Regions from separate parts of the Streptomyces huasconensis genome, predicted to be linked through region 1. Evidence: riboswitches for the same ligand, from Rfam matches in the RefSeq annotation. Region 1 holds a riboswitch; each other region holds the start of a gene.
The links. Region 1 has a riboswitch for cobalamin ahead of cobN (cobaltochelatase subunit CobN). Riboswitches for the same ligand answer to the same signal wherever they lie in the genome.

Region 1 (4,204 bases):
GATGGGGTTCTCGCCGAAGCCGCGCGGCGGCTGGATGAGGATGAGGAGGTTGCCGCGCCGCAGGGCGGCGAGGACGATGTCGCCCTCCGGGTCGCCGCCGTCGCCGACGCGCGAGCGGTCCAGGAACATCTCGCCGGGCGGCGGCCCCCAGTGCTGCTCGACGGAGTCCCGCAGCTCCTGCGGCAGCGTGGCGTACCACCGCTTGTAGTCGGCGGCCGGGATGCGGACCGGGTTGGCGGCCAGCTGCTCCTCGGTGAGCCACTCCTGGTCGTGGCCGCCCGCGTCGATCAGCGCGCGGATCAGCTCGTCGCCGTCACCGGAGACGAGGCCCGGGATGTCGGCCTCGGGGCCGAAGTCGTAGCCCTCGGCGCGCAGCCTGCGCAGCAGCGCGACGGCGGAGGCGGGGGTGTCCAGGCCGACCGCGTTGCCGATCCGGGAGTGCTTGGTCGGGTACGCGGACAGGACGAGCGCCAGGCGCTTGTCGGCGGCCGGGATGTGCTTCAGACGCGCGTGCCGTACGGCGATACCGGCGACCCGGGCCGCGCGCTCGGCGTCGGCGACGTACGCCGGAAGGCCGTCCTCGTCGATCTCCTTGAACGAGAACGGGACCGTGATGAGCCGCCCGTCGAACTCCGGCACCGCGATCTGGCTCGCGGCGTCCAGCGGCGAGACGCCCTCGTCGTTCTCCTCCCAGGCCGAACGCGACCCGGTCAGGCAGAGCGCCTGGAGGATCGGCACGTCGAGGCCGGTCAGCGCGCCCGCGTCCCACGACTCGTCGTCGCCGCCCGCGGAGGCCTCGGCGGGCTTGGTGCCGCCGGCCGCGAGGACCGTCGTCACGATGGCGTCGGCGGGGCGCAGCGCGTCGATCAGTTCCGGCTCGGGGGCGCGCAGCGAGGCCACGTACAGCGGCATCGGGCGGCCGCCCGCGTCCTCGATCGCGCCGCACAGGTCGTCGATGAAGGCGGTGTTGCCGCTCATGTGGTGGGCGCGGTAGTAGAGCACCGCCACCGTCGGGCCCTCGACGTCGCGGGCGGCGCGCTCCAGCGGGCCCCAGGACGGGGCGGGCGCCGGCGGGTCGAAGCCGTGGCCGGTGAGGAGCACGGTGTCGGAGAGGAAGCGGGCGAGCTGCTCCAGGTTGGCGGGGCCGCCGTGCGCGAGGTAGGCGTGCGCCTCGGCGGCGATGCCGACCGGCACGGTCGAGGAGGCCATGAGCTGGGCGTCGGGCGCCTGTTCACCGGTGAGCACGACCACCGGCAGACCGCTGGCGATGAGCTGGTCCAGGCCGTCCTGCCAGGCGCGGACGCCACCGAGGAGGCGTACGACGACGAGGTCGGCGCCCTCCAGGAGCGCGGGCAGCTCGGCGAGGTCCAGGCGGGACGGGTTGGCGAACCGGTAGTCGACCGGACCCCCCGCCGCGCGGGCGCTGAGCAGGTCGGTGTCGGAGGTCGACAGCAGCAGAAGCATGCGTGCGCAGGCCTTCCTCGGGGTGTCCGCGCCCCGGGTGGTCGTATGGACGGCGGGAGTTCCTGACTCGCCCCACCTCGGTGGGGCTCACAGTGGCGGGACCGCGCCGGATTCGCACCGGGCTTCCTCCCTCGGGCCCTGGTGGGCCCACGCCGTCGCTGGCGTCGGCGGACCTGGCGGTCCGCCGCCTGCATAGTAAGTCCTGGCCGCCGCCGGTGGGGCGGCCGCCTGCCGGGACGGCCCGTCTCGGCAGGCGACCGGCCGGATCGGCGTGGGTATGCTCGCCGCCATGCCGCCCACCCGAGCAACCTCCACGAACCAGGGCGAATCCCTCATACGCAACCCGGTGCGCGACCGGGGTGACGCCTGCCCCGGAGCGCTTCGACTGCACCGCGCCGACGATGGCGCGCTGGCCCGACTCCGCCTCCCCGCAGGGCTTCTGACGTCCCGTCAGGCGGAGGTTCTCGGGGAGGTGGCGGAGCGCCTGGCGGACGGCCACCTCAGCATCACCTCGCGCGGCAACATCGAGCTGCGCGGCCTCGGCGAGAGCTGCGGCGGACGGCTCTCCGCACTCCTCGCGGACGCGGGCCTGCTGCCCTCCGAACGCCACGAACGCGTCCGCAACATCGTGGCCTCCCCGCTCGCCACCCTCGACCGACTCGGCCACGCGGACGTGCAGTTGTGGGCCCGTGAGCTGGACCGGCTGCTGTGCGGGCAGGAGTGGACGACGGCGCTCTCCGGCCGTTTCCTGTTCGTCCTGGACGACGGGCGCGGGGATGTGGCTCCGCTCGGCGGCGATGTGACCTTGATCGCAGAATCGGGTGGCTCGGGTGGCTCGGGTGGCTCGGGTGGCTCGGGTGGCTCGGGTGGCTCGGGCGGTTCGGACGGCTCGGGTGGCTTGGGCGGAGAGGGTGGCTCTGACGGCTCTGGCGGCACGGCGGTCGTCCGCATCGGGGGCCACGCTCTGCGCGTCCCCGGTATCGACGCCCCGCGCGCCGCCCTCGCCGCCGCCGAAGCCTTCCTCGCCGCCGCGCGTGACGCGGGCAACGGAGCCTGGCGGGTCCGGGAGCTGCCCGCGGGGCACCCCGTCGACCTCGCCGGGGCGCTGGCGCGGCAGGGCATCGACGCCGTACCGGCCGCCGTCCCCTCCGACCCGCCCCGCGCCACCCCCCACCCGCCCGGCGTCATCGGCCGCGCGGTGGCCGTCGGCGCCCCCCTCGGCCGGGTGAGCGCCGCCCAGTGGCGGGCCCTGCTGCCCGCCCCCGCCGACGAACTGCGCGTCACCCCGTGGCGCGGCTTCGTGCTCCCCGGCTTCGCGGACGCCGCGACCGCCCACGCACGCCTCGGCGCGCTCGCCGACGCCGGCTACCTCACCGACCCCGGCTCGCCCTGGCTCGGCGTCTCCGCCTGCACCGGCCGCCCCGGCTGCGCCAAGTCCCTCGCCGACGTCCGCGCCGACGCCGTCCCCGGCGCCGGCGGCCTGCCCGTCCACTGGTCCGGCTGCGAGCGGCGGTGCGGACACCCGCACGGCGACTGGGTGGACGTCCTCGCCACCGGGGACGGGCCGTACGAGGTAACGGTGCGCGGCGGCGGCACGGCGACGCCCGTGAGCGGCGGCGCCACGTTGACCGAGACGGTCACCACAGCACGTATGACAACGGCAACCACCACAACGGCCACGAGATGAGCGAGAGCACAGTGTTCGACTACGAGAAGGACGGCGCGGCGATCTACCGCGAGTCCTTTGCCACCATCCGCGCGGAGGCGGACCTCGCCGGTCTGCCCGCCGACGTCAGCCAGGTCGCGGTGCGGATGATCCACGCCTGCGGGATGGTCGACCTCGTCCGCGACCTCGCCTTCAGCCCCCGCGTGGTGGCCGACGCCCGCAAGGCGCTGCGCGACGGCGCGCCGATCCTGTGCGACGCGAACATGGTCGCGAGCGGCGTCACGCGCAAGCGGCTGCCCGCCGACAACGACGTGATCTGCACCCTCACCGATCCGTCGGTCCCCGGCCTCGCGGAGCGGCTCGGCACCACCCGCAGCGCCGCCGCCATGGAGCTGTGGCGCGACCGCCTCGAAGGCTCCGTCGTCGCCATCGGCAACGCCCCCACCGCGCTCTTCCGCCTCCTGGAGATGATCGAGGAGGGCGCCCCGCGTCCGGCCGCCGTCCTCGGCATCCCGGTCGGCTTCGTCGGCGCCGCCGAGTCCAAGGACGCGCTCGCCGAGCACCGCTCGGGCCTGGAGTACCTGGTCGTACGGGGCCGTCGCGGCGGCAGCGCGATGGCCGCGGCGGCGATCAACGCGATTGCGAGCGAGGCGGAGTGAACACCGAGAACGCCCAGCCCATCGAGAACACTGAGAACACCCAGAACGTCCAGGACACCCAGAACGTCACGAACACCCCGGGGAAGCTGTACGGCGTCGGGCTCGGCCCCGGCGACCCCTCCCTGATGACCGTGCGCGCCGTCGAGGTCATCGCCGCCGCCGACGTCGTCGCGTACCACTCGGCGCGGCACGGCCGCTCCATCGCGCGCTCGATCGCCGCGCGGCACCTGCGCCCCGACCACATCGAGGAACCGCTGGTCTACCCCGTCACCACGGAGACCACCGACCACCCCGGCGGCTACCGCGGCGCCCTCGACGACTTCTACGAGGAGGCCGCCGCCCGCCTCGCCGCGCACCTGGACGCCGGACGCACCGTCGCCGTCCTCGCCGAGGGCGACCCGCTCTTCTACGGCTC
Region 2 (4,204 bases), 5.6 Mb from region 1:
GGCCGTGAGCACGCCGACGGGTATCTCCAGGGGTGCGGCGACGATGCGGGCGGCGATGTCCGCCCAGATGAGGAAGACCGCGCCGCCGAGCGCGGCCGTCGGCAGGACGCGGCGGTGGTCGCCGCCGACGAGGAGCCGGACGGTGTGCGGCAGCATCAGGCCGACGAATCCGATGGGACCGGCCGCGGCGACCAGGACGCCGGTCACCAAGGACAGCAGGACGAACATCCGCGCGCGGAACCGGGCCACGTCCAGGCCCATCGTCGTCGCGGCCTCCTCGCCGGCCAGCAGCAGGTTCAGGTTGCGGGCCTGCGCCATGAGGACCCCGGTGCCGAGGAGCAGGGCGGCGCTGGGGAGCCAGAGGGTGTCCCAGCTGACCCCGCCGAGGCCGCCGAGGGTCCAGGCGAGGACGGCGCGGGCTTCGTTGCCCCGGTCGGTGGTGAGGAGCAGCAGGTCGAGTACGGCGGTGAGGACGGCGGCGATGGCGACACCGGCGAGGACCAGCCGCGTGGAGGTGATCCGGCCGCCGGTGCGGGCGGTGGCGTAGACGAGGAGAAGGGCACCCAGCGCGCCGGCGAACGCGGCGACCGACAGGGACACGGGGCCGAAGAGGGTCACCCCGAACACGATCACCGTCACGGCGCCGAGCGAGGCGCCGGAGGAGACGCCGAGCAGGTAGGGCTCGGCGAGCGGGTTGCGGATCAGGGCCTGCAGTGCGGTGCCGACCACGGCGAGGCCCGCGCCGGCCACCGCGCCGAGGAGCACCCGAGGCGCGCGGACGTCCAGCACGATGGTCTCGCGCGCGCGGGACCAGCCCGGCTCCGCCCCGTCGGCGCCCAGCGCCTGCGTGACGATGCCCCACACCTGGCCGGGCGGCACCTGGACGGAGCCGATGGCAAGGCCCGCCATGACGGAGAGCACGAGGAGGACGGTCAGGGCGGTGAGGGTGACGACGAGGCCCGGGCCTGTTCTGCGAACGTCCCTTTGGCCTCCTCTTACGGTCCGCTCGGCGCCGGTTCCCGTGTCGGTGGCGGAGGCCGTCACCCGAAGCTCTTGGGGTGGATGCCGCGGGCCAGGTCCTCCACCGCGTACGCGGAGCGCACGCCGACCAGGGTGGCGGTCAGGGGCAGCACGACGAACCGCTTGTTCCTGATGGCGGGCACGTCCTTGAGAGCGGGCTGCGCGAGCAGGAATTCCTTCTTCTGCTCGATGCTGCCGGCGCCGGCGTAGTCGTAGATCGCGATGACCTCAGGCTTGCGCTCGACGACTTGTTCCCAGGAGACGTCACCGAAGACGTCGTCGAGGTCGGCGAAGACGTTCTTGCCCCCGGCAAGCCGGATCAGTTCGGTGCCGAGGCTCTTGCCACCGGCGGTGAAGGCGGTCTTGTCGCCGCTGTCGTAAACGAAGACGGGCACGTCGGGCTCGTCCGCGACGGTCTTCGCGGCCTTGTCGACCCGGGCCTTCAGGTCGGACACCAGCTGGTCCGCCCGGTCGGACACGCCGAAGATCTTTCCGACGGTGCGGATCTCCTCATACGTGTCGTCCATCGTCACCCGCTTCTTTCCGCAGTACTCGCGGTTGAGGTGGGTGTCGATGCCCGCGTCCCGGAACGCCTTGCGGGAGCGGCCCTCCTTCTCGTCGAAGGCGCTGCCGTAGCCGCCGTAGACGAGGTCGGGTTCCTTGTCCAGGACGGTTTCGAACGACGGCTCCTTCTTGGCCAGTTCCGGAAGGGACGCGAAGTCCTTCGCCAGTTCGGGCAGGACGGCGGAGTCCGGGAAGGCGGTGCCGGCCATGCGGTCCTTCAGGCCGAGGGAGAGCATCAGCTCGGCCGGGTGCTGGTGGATGGTGACGACGCGGGACGGCGGCTTGTCATACGTCGTCTTCACGCCGCAGTTGTCGATGGTGACGGGAAAGCCCGCCGCCCGGGAAGCCGTTGCCTTCCCGTTCCGGGCGGTGTCCTGCGACGAGCCGCATCCGGCGGCCAGCAAGGCCGCGCACAGGGCGAGGGCCGCGGTGCAGCGGGCCCCGCGCTTGCGGACAGGGGTGAACAACGGGGGACGGGTGTGCACGTGAAGCCTCCTGGGGAGTCCGCGCTCCTCGGATCGGGCCCGCGACAGGCCAGTGTCCTGACTCCCGGATCGACGCTCCCCTTGCCTTCCCGCGTGGCGCGCAGTGGCATGCCGAAGGGTGCACTCCCCGGTCACAGTGGCGGGACCGTGCCGGATTCGCACCGGCTTCCTGTTCCCCGTCGCGGTGATGACCTGGTGATCCTACGATCTGCCGGGCGCCGCTCAAAAGGGCGTGCGGGCCCCTTCGCACGCCCCCCCCCCGGGCCTCGCTCACTCCTCCCGGACCGCCCGCAGCACCAGGCGCTCGGCGTCCTGGTCGTAGGGGCGGGCGTCGAACCCGCCGAACACCTCCACCCGGCCGAACCCCGCCTCCTCCACCATGTGCCGCAACTCCACCGCGCTGTACACGAACCACACCAGGGTGGCCCGCGTCACCCGCTCGCCGCGGACCAGAACCCAGTCGCTGCGCAGCCGCGCCCAGTCGTCCAGCACGGTGTCGGTCTGCACCAGCAGGTCATCGCCTCGCTGGACCACCTTCGGCGGAGTGACCTTGCGGGCCAGCAGCTCCTTTCCGGCGAGGTCCAGGACGAGGGTGCCTCCGGGCGCCAGGGAGGTGTACATGGTGCGCAGCATGCGCGCGTTGTCGGCGGGGTCCTCGAAGTACCCGAAGGAGGTGAACATGTTGAGGACGACATCGAAGGCGCCCGGTGGCTCGTAGTCGCGTGCGTCGGCCCGCACGTATGTGACCCGCACCCCGGAGTCGGCCGTGTGTTTGCGCGCCCGGTCCAGCATGGCCGGGCTCAGGTCCACCCCGGTGACGTCGTGGCCGCAGCGTGCGAGCGGGACCGTGAACACGCCGGTGCCGCAGCACAGGTCCAGCACCCTGGCACCGGTGGGAAAGGAGAGCAGGGGAGAGGTCGCCAGCAGTTCCTCGGCCTGCGCGTGGCGCTGCTCGGAGAAGAGGAAGTCGTGGAACTCGGTCCAGAAGTCATCGTCCTGGAAGCCGCCCGTTCGTGCCATGCGGTCTCAGTGCTCCTTCGTCGTCGTCATCATGCGGGTGGGGTGTCTCGCCGGGCGCTCGCGCAGCGTCAGCAGGAGCAGAAGCAGGGGCAGCAGTACGCACTGTGCGGCGGCCAGGAGCCAGAACCAGCCGGTGTTCCCCGCCTGTTCGGTGAGCCCGTACACCTGTCCGCCGAGCACTCCGCTCGCGCAGGCGCCGAGCCCCGCGGCCAGCCGCTGCTGGCCGAAGACCACGGCGTCCGAGCGTGAGCTGCGGTGCAGCGCCTCCAGGTCGTTCTTGAGGAACAGGACGATGTCGCCCAGGGTGATCAGCGCCCCGCCCGCCAGCAGCGCGGGCCGGGTGCCGATCGCGAGGACGGCCAGCCCGGCGGCCAGACCCGTGAAGCCGACCGCGAGGGCCGTCGCGTAGGGCATGCGCCGGATCAGGCCGGACGCGAGGGGCTGTACGACGATGACCAGCGTGAAGCAGAGCAGCAGGACCAGGCTGTAGAACGTGCTGGTGGCCCGCTCGACGGCGTACACCGCCAGGAAGTGCTGGAAGTGGAAGTAGAGGTAGAAGGCGAGCGCGTTGGCGGCGAACGGCAAGGCCGCCACCCCGGCCAGCAGCCCCTGCCCGGCCGGCTGCCCGCCTGACTCCCCGGCCCCCGCCGCCGGGAGCCGCGCGTGGCCCGCGGCGACCAGGACGAACAGAGCGGTGACGGACACGAACAGCCAGCCGGGCGAGGACAGCACGAACGGCCCGGCGACCAGCGGCCCCACCGCCATGCCCGCGTTGAGGGCGGCATTGCCCGCGGCCAGGAACGCCGGACGGCGCTCGTCGTCCACGCCGTGCACGAGGTACGCCTTGTTGGCGGGCAGATACAGCGCGGCGCCGCAGCACGTCAGCACCAGCGCCCCGACAGCCAACGGCGGCCAGCGCAAGGCCAACAGGAGGCCGACGAATCCGGCGGTGCGGATGATCAGAGCCCACAGCATCGTGCGGCGCAGCCCGATCCGGTCCGCCAGGGCCCCGCCTACGATCCCTCCGGAGAACTGCACGAGGGACGCCGCGGCCAGCACGACACCCACCGCGCCGAGCCCCATCCCGAGCCGCTCGTGCAGGAACACCGACATGA
Region 3 (4,204 bases), 3.4 Mb from region 1:
GCGGCGGCACCCGCCCCGGCGCCCCCGGCGCGGCCCTCTTCGTCGGCCACGTCGACACCGAGACGGACCCCGCGGTCTTCTACGACCTCAGCGCGGCGCGCCCCGGCGAGAAGATCGACGTGACCCGCGACGACGGCACCGTCGCCCGGTTCACGATCGACGACGTCCAGGTGGTCACCAGCGACCGCTTCGACGCGCGGAAGGCCTACGGCCCCCATGAGGAGGGCCGCGCCGAACTGCGCCTGATCACCTGCGGCGGCACCTTCGACCGGGCCACGCGCGCCTACACGGCGAACGTGATCGTCTCGGCGTACCTCACGGGCGTACGCCGCTAGGGCCTGTCTGACAATTCCCGTCTGCCTCGCGACGCCATGCACGCTCCCCCGAGCTCTTCGAGCAGGGGGTGCCCCCACTCGCCGCACCGGGCGCAGAGCCAAGTACATCCAGTACGAGGCCCTACGCCCGGCACGCCGAGAGCACGCACCTGACGCCGCGAGGCCGCCCTCCGGGCGACGACGGGAATTGTCAGACAGGCCCTGGGGGCGGCCCGTAGCGCTAGGCGGCCTGCCGCCCGGCCAGTGCCGGGGCCGGAGCCGTCGTCGCGGCACCTCTGGCCGCGCGCACGCCGAGACCGCCGAAGACCGCCGCGAACACCGCCCACAGCAGGGCGTGCGAGGCCAGCGACAGCATGCGGAAGTCCCACAGCAGCGACGCGTCGACCGGCACCGGGTCGGGGTTGCCCGGCAGCAGGAAGAGCGCCGCGAGGACGGCGACCGCGGTGAGGGCCGTCGCGATGTGCCGCACCGGTTCGGGGCGCGCGGCGAGGCGCACGTACACCTGGCGCACCAGGAACATGCCGAGCACGCCGATGACGACAGCCGCGAGCCAGAGCGCCTGGCGGTCGCCGACGGTGCCCGCGTCGCCGACGCCCGGCGGGTTCGCCGGATAGCGCAGCCCGGGCAGGAGCGAGACCGCGAGGAAGGCCGCCGCGGAGAAGGCCAGCGCGCGCGGCCACGGCAGGGCGCGCGGATCGCGCCGGTGCACCGCGGCGTACGCGACGGCGAACAGCACGCCGACGGCCAGGCCCGCGACGACCGCGGTGACGACGAGACCGCCGTGCTGGGTGGAGCGGCTGAACAGCTCTTCGTGGTGCTGGACGGCCTGGGCCGCGCCGTGCGCGTGCTCCTCGGCGGCCGCCCGCTTCTCCTCGGCGCGGATCGCGCGGTCCATCAACGGCTCGGCGAGCAGCAGGGAGAAGAGGCCGGCCGTGAGACCCGCCGCTCCGCCCGCGGCCAGACCGCGTCCGAGCAGGGGAAGTACAGGGGAGGAAGGTGCTGAGGGCATGGTGCTGATGTCCGTCCGCCCGGTCAGTGGCACGGGGCACCGAAGAGGTGCCGGCCGTCGTGCGCGAACTCGTGGAGGTAGTCGCCGGTCGCCGAGATCAGCGAGCCGTTGTCCATGAAGACGGCGTAGAGCGCGATGAGCGCGACGACCGCGGCGGCCGAGGCGATCAGCCAGTCACGGGTCCGCGTCACGGCGGCCTGGCTCGCCGTGGTGTCGGTGTGCGGAGCTGCGGAGTGCAGGGACATACCGGGTGGGCCTCCTTCTGGGGTTTCCACGCCCCATGGCAGGAGGACGACGGGTCAGTTCCTGACTTCCGCGTACGAGCGTGCGTACGCGGTCACAGTGGCGGGACCGTCCCGGATTCGCACCGGGTTCCTGGCGACCGTCGCCTCGATGTATGGACTTGTCGTCACGGAGAGTCCCAGCGCGTCGCGTCCCTGTCAACACCCGTCCCTGTCGACACCCGCTGGCCGGAGGTGCGCTGTGTCAGGATGGGGATACGGACAGTGCACCCGAGGGGGAGTGTATGTACCGAAACGACACCGGCCGCGGACGTCGTTCCGTGGCCAGGGGGGTGAGGACGGGGGTGGTGCTCGCGGGGGCCGCGCTGCTCCTGTCCGCGTGCTCCTCCTCCGGTGGCGACCCGGGGGAGAACGCGTCGGGGCCGCCCGCGGAGCAGCAGCCCAGGAGCAAGAACCCGTACTGGGTCAACCCGGAGGGGAACGCGGCCAGGCAGGTCACCGCGTACGAGAAGGACGGCGAGCGGGACGACGCCGAGCTGATCCGGAGAATCGCCCGCCGGCCGGTCGCCGAGTGGCTCGTCCCGGAGAACGCCGAGGACCAGGCGCGCGGCTTCACCGAGGCCGCCGAGAAGGCCGGCCGGGACGCCCTGCTGGTCCTCTACAACATCCCGCACCGCGACTGCGGCCAGTACTCGGGCGGCGGCGCGGCCGACGGCGACGCCTACCGCGCGTTCGTCGACGAGGTCGCCCGGGGCATCGGCGACCGGCGCGCCACGGTGATCCTGGAGCCGGACGCCGTACTGCACATGGTCGACAACTGCACGCCGGAACAGTTCCACGAGGAGCGCTACGACCTCCTCGGCGGCGCCATCGAGAAACTCACGTCCCTGAAGAACACGAAGGTGTACCTCGACGCGGGCAACGCGGGCTGGCAGAACCCCGACTCGCTCTGGGAGCCCCTGAAGCGGTCCGGCGTCGAGCGGGCCGACGGCTTCTCGGTGAACGTCGCCAACTTTCAGACCACCGAGGCCAGTACGGAGTACGGCAAGAAGCTCTCGGCGAAGATCGGCGGCAAGCCGTTCGTCATCGACACCGGGCGCAACGGCAACGGCCCTTACGACAAGGGCAAGGACCCGTGGTGCAACCCGCCGGGGCGGGCGCTCGGCGAGGAGCCGACGACGGAGACGGGCGATCCGCTCGTCGACGCCTACCTGTGGATCAAGCGGCCGGGGGAGTCCGACGGGACGTGCCGGGGCGGCCCCAAGGCGGGCGAGTGGTGGCCGGAGTACGCACTCGGCCTCGCAAAAAACGCCGGCTGAGGGGAGCGCCCCGTAAGGGGCGCGGGGAACTGCGCGCTCAGCCCAGGAAAAGCCGCAGTTCCCCACGCACCCGCCCGATTTGACCTCTACGGCACGCGAACCCACCGAGCCCGGCTCGGAGTCCCCTGATCATCCGTGACGAAAAGCATGTACCACCCGGACTCCACCAGACTCCGATTCCTCGGAACCGTCACGGAAACCGCCCCTTTGGACGTCTTCAAGTCCAGCGCGATCGACGTCTGGTCGATATCCGTGACATGAGTAGACGCACTCGGCCGAATCAAGCGGGCCGTCTTGATGGAGGACGCGTGCCGCGTCGGAAACGTACCGGACTCCCCTCGCTCGATCGTCTCAGGCCCCCGGCCAAGGCCCGGCCGCGCACCGCGGTAGAGGTACGGCGGCGTGTAGATCTCGATGCGCTGCTCGAAGACGCCCGGCTTGGTGTCGGCCTCGTCGGCGAAGAGCGGGTCCGAGCCGAAGAACATCACGCGGCCGTCGGGCAGCAGGACCGACCCGGAGTGGTAGTTGCGGCCGACCAGCGGGTCGGCGACCCTGCGCATCTCCCCGGTCCTCGCGTCGTAGATCCGCGCCTGGCGGATGTCGGAGTCGCCGCGCCCGCGGTAGTCCTGCGAGCCGCCGGAGATCAGGACGGTGTCGTCCGGCAGCGTCGAGATCTGCGGGTAGCGCGTGCCCTTCTCCAGGGAGGGCCCGTCGACGAACCGCGGCTCGTCCGCCGTCAGGTCCACGACGCGGGTCTTCTCGCTGGACCGCTTGGACTCGCCGACACCGCCGCCGCCGACCACCATGTACTTCTGGTCCTGGGCGGGCGGCAGCTCGACCGTGCCGGAGGTCTCCAGGAGATGCTGGTCGCTCAGGCCCGGGACGCCCTTCCATGTGTTGGTCCGCAGGTCCCAGATGCCCGGCTTGCGGCCGACGTCGGCGGGGCCGTACCCCGCGTTGGAACCGGAGTAGAAGAGCCTGCCGTCGGTCATCTGGAAGATCGCCGGGTACGTCGGGAACTGCCGGACGCCCTTGGTGTACGTCCACTTCCTGGTTCTCGGGTCGTACACCTCGTTCTTGCCCGGCACCAGCTGGCCGATCTCGTCCAGGCCCGAGGTGGAGAGGATGCGGCCGTCGGTCAGTGTGGTCAGCGTGGGGTACCAGCGGGCCTCGTTCATCGGGTCGACCTTGATGTACCGCTCGGCGACCGGGTCGAACTCGAAGGCGTCCTTGATCCCCTGGAAGTCCTTCTTGTCCAGGGCGAGTTTCTGGGCCATGCCGTAGACGTTGCGCCGGTCG
Region 4 (4,204 bases), 910 kb from region 1:
AGGCGACGGCCTCTTCGGCCGTGACCTGCGCGGGGACGGGAGCGGCGGCGGTGTTCGAGCCGCCGGCCGCGCGGGCGATGCGCGTGGCGGGGCGCGAGCGCAGGTAGTACGTCGTCTTCAGGCCCTGCTGCCAGGCGTACGCGTACATCGAGGAGAGCTTGCCGATGGTCGGCGTCTCCAGGAAGAGGTTCAGCGACTGCGCCTGGTCGAGGAACGGGGTGCGCGCGGCGGCCATGTCGATCAGGCCGCGCTGCGGGATCTCCCAGGCCGTGCGGTAGAGCGCGCGGACGTCCGCGGGAATCCAGCTGAAGCCCTGCACCGAGCCGCTGGCCTCGCGCAGCGCCTCGCGGGTCTGCTCGTCCCAGACGCCGAGCCGCTTCAGCTCCTGGACCAGGTAGGCGTTGACCTGGAGGAACTCGCCGGACAGCGTCTCGCGCTTGAAGAGGTTGGAGACCTGCGGCTCGATGCACTCGTAGACACCCGCGATGGACGCGATGGTGGCGGTCGGCGCGATGGCCAGCAGCAGGGAGTTGCGCATGCCGGTCTCGGCGATGCGGGCCCGCAGCGCGTCCCACCGCTCCGGCCAGGTCAGCTCGACGTCGTAGTGGTCGGGGTGCAGCACGCCGCGCGCGGTGCGGGTCTTCTCCCAGGCGGGCAGCGGGCCCTCCCGCTCGGCGAGGTCGGCCGACGCCTCGTACGCGGCGAGCATGATCCGCTCGGCGATGCGGGTGGACAGGGCGCGGGCCTCGGGGGAGTCGAACGGCAGCCGCAGCTGGAAGAAGACGTCCTGGAGGCCCATCGCGCCGAGGCCCACCGGGCGCCACTTGGCGTTGGAGCGGCCGGCCTGCTCGGTCGGGTAGAAGTTGATGTCGACCACGCGGTCGAGGAACGTCACGGCGGTGCGGACCGTCTCGTCAAGACGCTCCCAGTCGATGTCCCGGATCGCCGTGTCCACGAACGCGCCGAGGTTCACCGAGCCGAGGTTGCACACGGCCGTCTCGCCGTCGTCCGTCACCTCCAGGATCTCGGTGCAGAGGTTGGAGGAGTGCACGGTGTGGCCGGGCTCCGCCGTCTGGTTGGCGGTGCGGTTGGCGGCGTCCTTGAACGTCATCCAGCCGTTTCCGGTCTGCGCGAGGGTGCGCATCATGCGGCCGTACAGGTCCCGGGCCGGGATGGTCTTCTTCGCGAGCCCGGCGGCCTCCGCCTCGCGGTAGGCGGCGTCGAACTCCTCGCCCCACAGGTCGACGAGGTCGGGCACGTCGGCCGGGGAGAACAGTGACCAGTCCTGGTCGGCGGCGACGCGGCGCATGAACTCGTCCGGAATCCAGTGCGCGAGGTTGAGGTTGTGCGTGCGGCGCGCGTCCTCACCGGTGTTGTCGCGCAGCTCCAGGAACTCCTCGATGTCGGAGTGCCACGTCTCCAGGTAGACCGCGGCCGCGCCCTTGCGCCGGCCGCCCTGGTTCACGGCGGCGACCGAGGCGTCCAGGGTCTTCAGGAACGGCACGATGCCGTTGGAGTGCCCGTTCGTGCCGCGGATCAGCGAACCCCGGGACCGGATGCGGGAGTACGAAAGGCCGATGCCGCCCGCGTGCTTGGAGAGCCGCGCGACCTGGTGGTAGCGGTCGTAGATGGAGTCCAGCTCGTCCAGCGGGGAGTCGAGGAGGTAGCAGGAGGACATCTGCGGGTGGCGGGTGCCGGAGTTGAAGAGCGTCGGCGAGGAGGGCAGGTAGTCCAGGCGGCTCATCAGGCCGTACAGCGCGGCGACCTCGTCCACGGCGGCGGCGCCGTCGTCCTTGGCCAGACCGCTCGCGACGCGCAGCATGAAGTGCTGCGGGGTCTCGATGACCTGCCGGGTGATCGGGTGGCGCAGCAGATAGCGGCTGTGCAGGGTGCGCAGGCCGAAGTACTCGAACCGGAAGTCGGCGCCGTCGGCGAGCGCGGCGACCACCAGCGCGTCGAGCCGGGCCGCGTGCGCCGTCACGAAGGACGCCGTGCGGTCGGCGATGAGCCCCTCGCGGTGGCCGACCGCCACGGAGTCGGTGAAGGAGCGCACGCCCTGCGTGGCCGCCTCCTCGCGGATGCCGATCGACAGGAGCCGGGCCGCCAGCTTCGAGTACGCCGGGTCCTCGGCGATGAGCCCCGCGGCCGCCTCGGTCGCCAGTTCCCGCAGCTCCGAGAGGTCCGCCTTGGCCGAGCGGCCGCGCAGGGCGGCGGCGGCGACCCGGCCGGGGTCGGCGTCGGGGAGGTCGGCGGTGAGATCGGTCAGGGTGCGCAGCAGCGCGGCCCCTGGCCCGTCGGTTCCCTCGGCACCCTGGGCGGTGGGCGTCGACGGCGCTGACGCGGGTTCGGCAGGCGCGATGGTCACGTGGGGGGCACTCCCTCGCTCGGCTCTGGGCCAGGGGGAGGCGGACGGCACACACGGGCGCACCCGGGCAGGGCGGCGTACCGCGTCCACCGGCCCACTCCACGAGGCCCGGACGGTCGGCACCCGGGCCGGACGGCACGGGTGCACTGTCGGCAGGTCATCGGACTCCGCGTACGCCGAATGCGTACACATGCACCGTTGCGGGACAGTTCCGGACTTGCACCGGATTTCCCTGCGGCGACAGCGAGCACGAGCATACATCTTGTGCCGGGCCTGAGAAGCGGGCCCACATCTTGTGTCGGCTCGCGGAGTGGTGGCTAGAGCTTCAGCGCGTACGCCAGCAGCGGCACCGTCTCGATCGGCCGCCAGTCACGCTCGGGCGTCCGTACGAACCCGAGGCGCTCGTACAGCCGGTGGGCGGCGTGCATGGACCTCTGCGTGGACAGCACGAGCGAGGTGCGGCCCGCTTCCTTGGCGCGTCGCACGCACTCCCGTACGAGCGCTTCGCCGGCGCCCCGGCCGCGCGCCTCGGCAGAGACGGCGAGCATCCGTATCTCCGCGTCGTTCGCGCCCGCGATGTCGGCCATCGGCCCGCCGGAGGGGACGTAGGTGACGCCGCCGAGCACCTTGCCCGCCACCTCGGCGACGAGGATCTCGGCGTGCGCCGCGCGTCCCGGCACGTCCCGCAGCACGGCGAGGTAGGGGTCGTCCTCCCCGAAGTCCAGGTGGCCGCCGTCGAGATAGGCCTGCGCGGTGAGGGCGCCCAGCGCCTCGTACTCCTCGGGGAGGGCCCGCCTGATCGTGAGGGTCGTCGTGTCCATGGGCCGCAGTGTGCAACACGGGTACGACAGAGGGCCGCCGGTTTTTCCGGCGGCCCTCCGTCGCGGCGGGGCGGGGCTCAGTGCCCGGCGCCCGCGGTCGCCTTGGGCAGTTCCTCCATGACGCCCGGGTCGCCCGCGTCGGCGGTGTAGTCCCCGGGGGAGGTCTCGTCGACGCCGTCCGGGGCCTTCAGCGCCTTCAGGACGAAGGTGAGGACCACGGTCACGATGACGTTCAGGACGAACGCGGTGAGGCCGATGTAGCCGATCTCGCCGATGCCCGGGATCGTGTCCGAGGAGCCGCCGAAGTGCTTCTGCGTCGGCGACGCGACGCCGTACGCGGCCAGTGTGCCGTAGACCATGCCGACCGCCCAGCCGCCCAGCAGCGCCCAGCGGTGGAACCAGCGCGTGAAGAGGCCGCCGACCAGCGCGGGCATCGTCTGGAGAATCCAGATGCCGCCGAGCAGCTGGAAGTTGATCGCGACCGTCTTGTCCATGGTGAGGACGAAGACGAGCGCGCCGACCTTCACCAGGAGCGAGACCAGCTTGGAGACCTTGGTCTCCTGCGCGGGCGTCGCGTCGGGCCTGATGAAGTCCTTGTAGATGTTGCGGGTGAAGAGGTTCGCGGCCGCGATCGACATGATGGCCGCCGGGACCAGCGCGCCGATGCCGATGGCCGCGAACGCCACGCCCGTGAACCAGTCGGGGAACATGTCCTCGAACAGCTGCGGGATCGCCAACTGGCCGTTCTCCACCTTGACCCCGGCCGCGATCGCCATGAAGCCGAGCAGCGCCAGCAGGCCGAGCATCAGCGAGTACAGCGGCAGGATCGTGGTGTTGCGGCGGATCACGTCACGGCTCCTGGACGAGAGCGTCGCGGTGATCGAGTGCGGATACATGAACAGCGCCAGCGCCGAACCGAGCGCGAGCGTCGCGTACGTCCACTGCCCGGCCTCGGCGGGCGCGAGCGCGCCGCGCGGTTTGTCGGTCGCCGGGTTGGTCTGCGCGAAGGCGTCGCCGG

Region 2: linked by a shared signal. The riboswitch ahead of J2N69_RS02990 (ABC transporter substrate-binding protein) and the one ahead of cobN (cobaltochelatase subunit CobN) in region 1 are both predicted to bind cobalamin.
Region 3: linked by a shared signal. The riboswitch ahead of J2N69_RS12940 (CbtB domain-containing protein) and the one ahead of cobN (cobaltochelatase subunit CobN) in region 1 are both predicted to bind cobalamin.
Region 4: linked by a shared signal. The riboswitch ahead of J2N69_RS24775 (ribonucleoside-diphosphate reductase subunit alpha) and the one ahead of cobN (cobaltochelatase subunit CobN) in region 1 are both predicted to bind cobalamin.

Annotation. Positions count from the first base shown of each region.
Region 1 is NZ_CP086119.1:6,307,073-6,311,276, forward strand. It holds gene cobN (cobaltochelatase subunit CobN) at 1-1,464, opposite strand, end outside; cobalamin riboswitch at 1,501-1,634, opposite strand; gene J2N69_RS28525 (cobalamin biosynthesis protein CobG) at 1,742-3,151, shown strand; gene J2N69_RS28530 (precorrin-8X methylmutase) at 3,163-3,789, shown strand; gene J2N69_RS28535 (precorrin-2 C(20)-methyltransferase) at 3,810-4,204, shown strand, end outside.
Region 2 is NZ_CP086119.1:683,398-687,601, reverse strand. It holds gene J2N69_RS02995 (FecCD family ABC transporter permease) at 1-1,044, opposite strand, end outside; gene J2N69_RS02990 (ABC transporter substrate-binding protein) at 1,041-2,069, opposite strand; cobalamin riboswitch at 2,100-2,296, opposite strand; gene J2N69_RS02985 (class I SAM-dependent methyltransferase) at 2,340-3,089, opposite strand; gene J2N69_RS02980 (MFS transporter) at 3,096-4,204, opposite strand, start outside.
Region 3 is NZ_CP086119.1:2,883,718-2,887,921, reverse strand. It holds gene J2N69_RS12950 (class F sortase) at 1-335, shown strand, start outside; gene J2N69_RS12945 (CbtA family protein) at 556-1,344, opposite strand; gene J2N69_RS12940 (CbtB domain-containing protein) at 1,368-1,589, opposite strand; cobalamin riboswitch at 1,625-1,766, opposite strand; gene J2N69_RS12935 (glycoside hydrolase family 6 protein) at 1,871-2,905, shown strand; gene glxA (radical copper oxidase GlxA) at 2,992-4,204, opposite strand, start outside.
Region 4 is NZ_CP086119.1:5,400,743-5,404,946, forward strand. It holds gene J2N69_RS24775 (ribonucleoside-diphosphate reductase subunit alpha) at 1-2,365, opposite strand, end outside; adenosylcobalamin-variant (AdoCbl-variant) riboswitch at 2,512-2,609, opposite strand; gene J2N69_RS24780 (GNAT family N-acetyltransferase) at 2,683-3,186, opposite strand; gene mctP (monocarboxylate uptake permease MctP) at 3,264-4,204, opposite strand, start outside.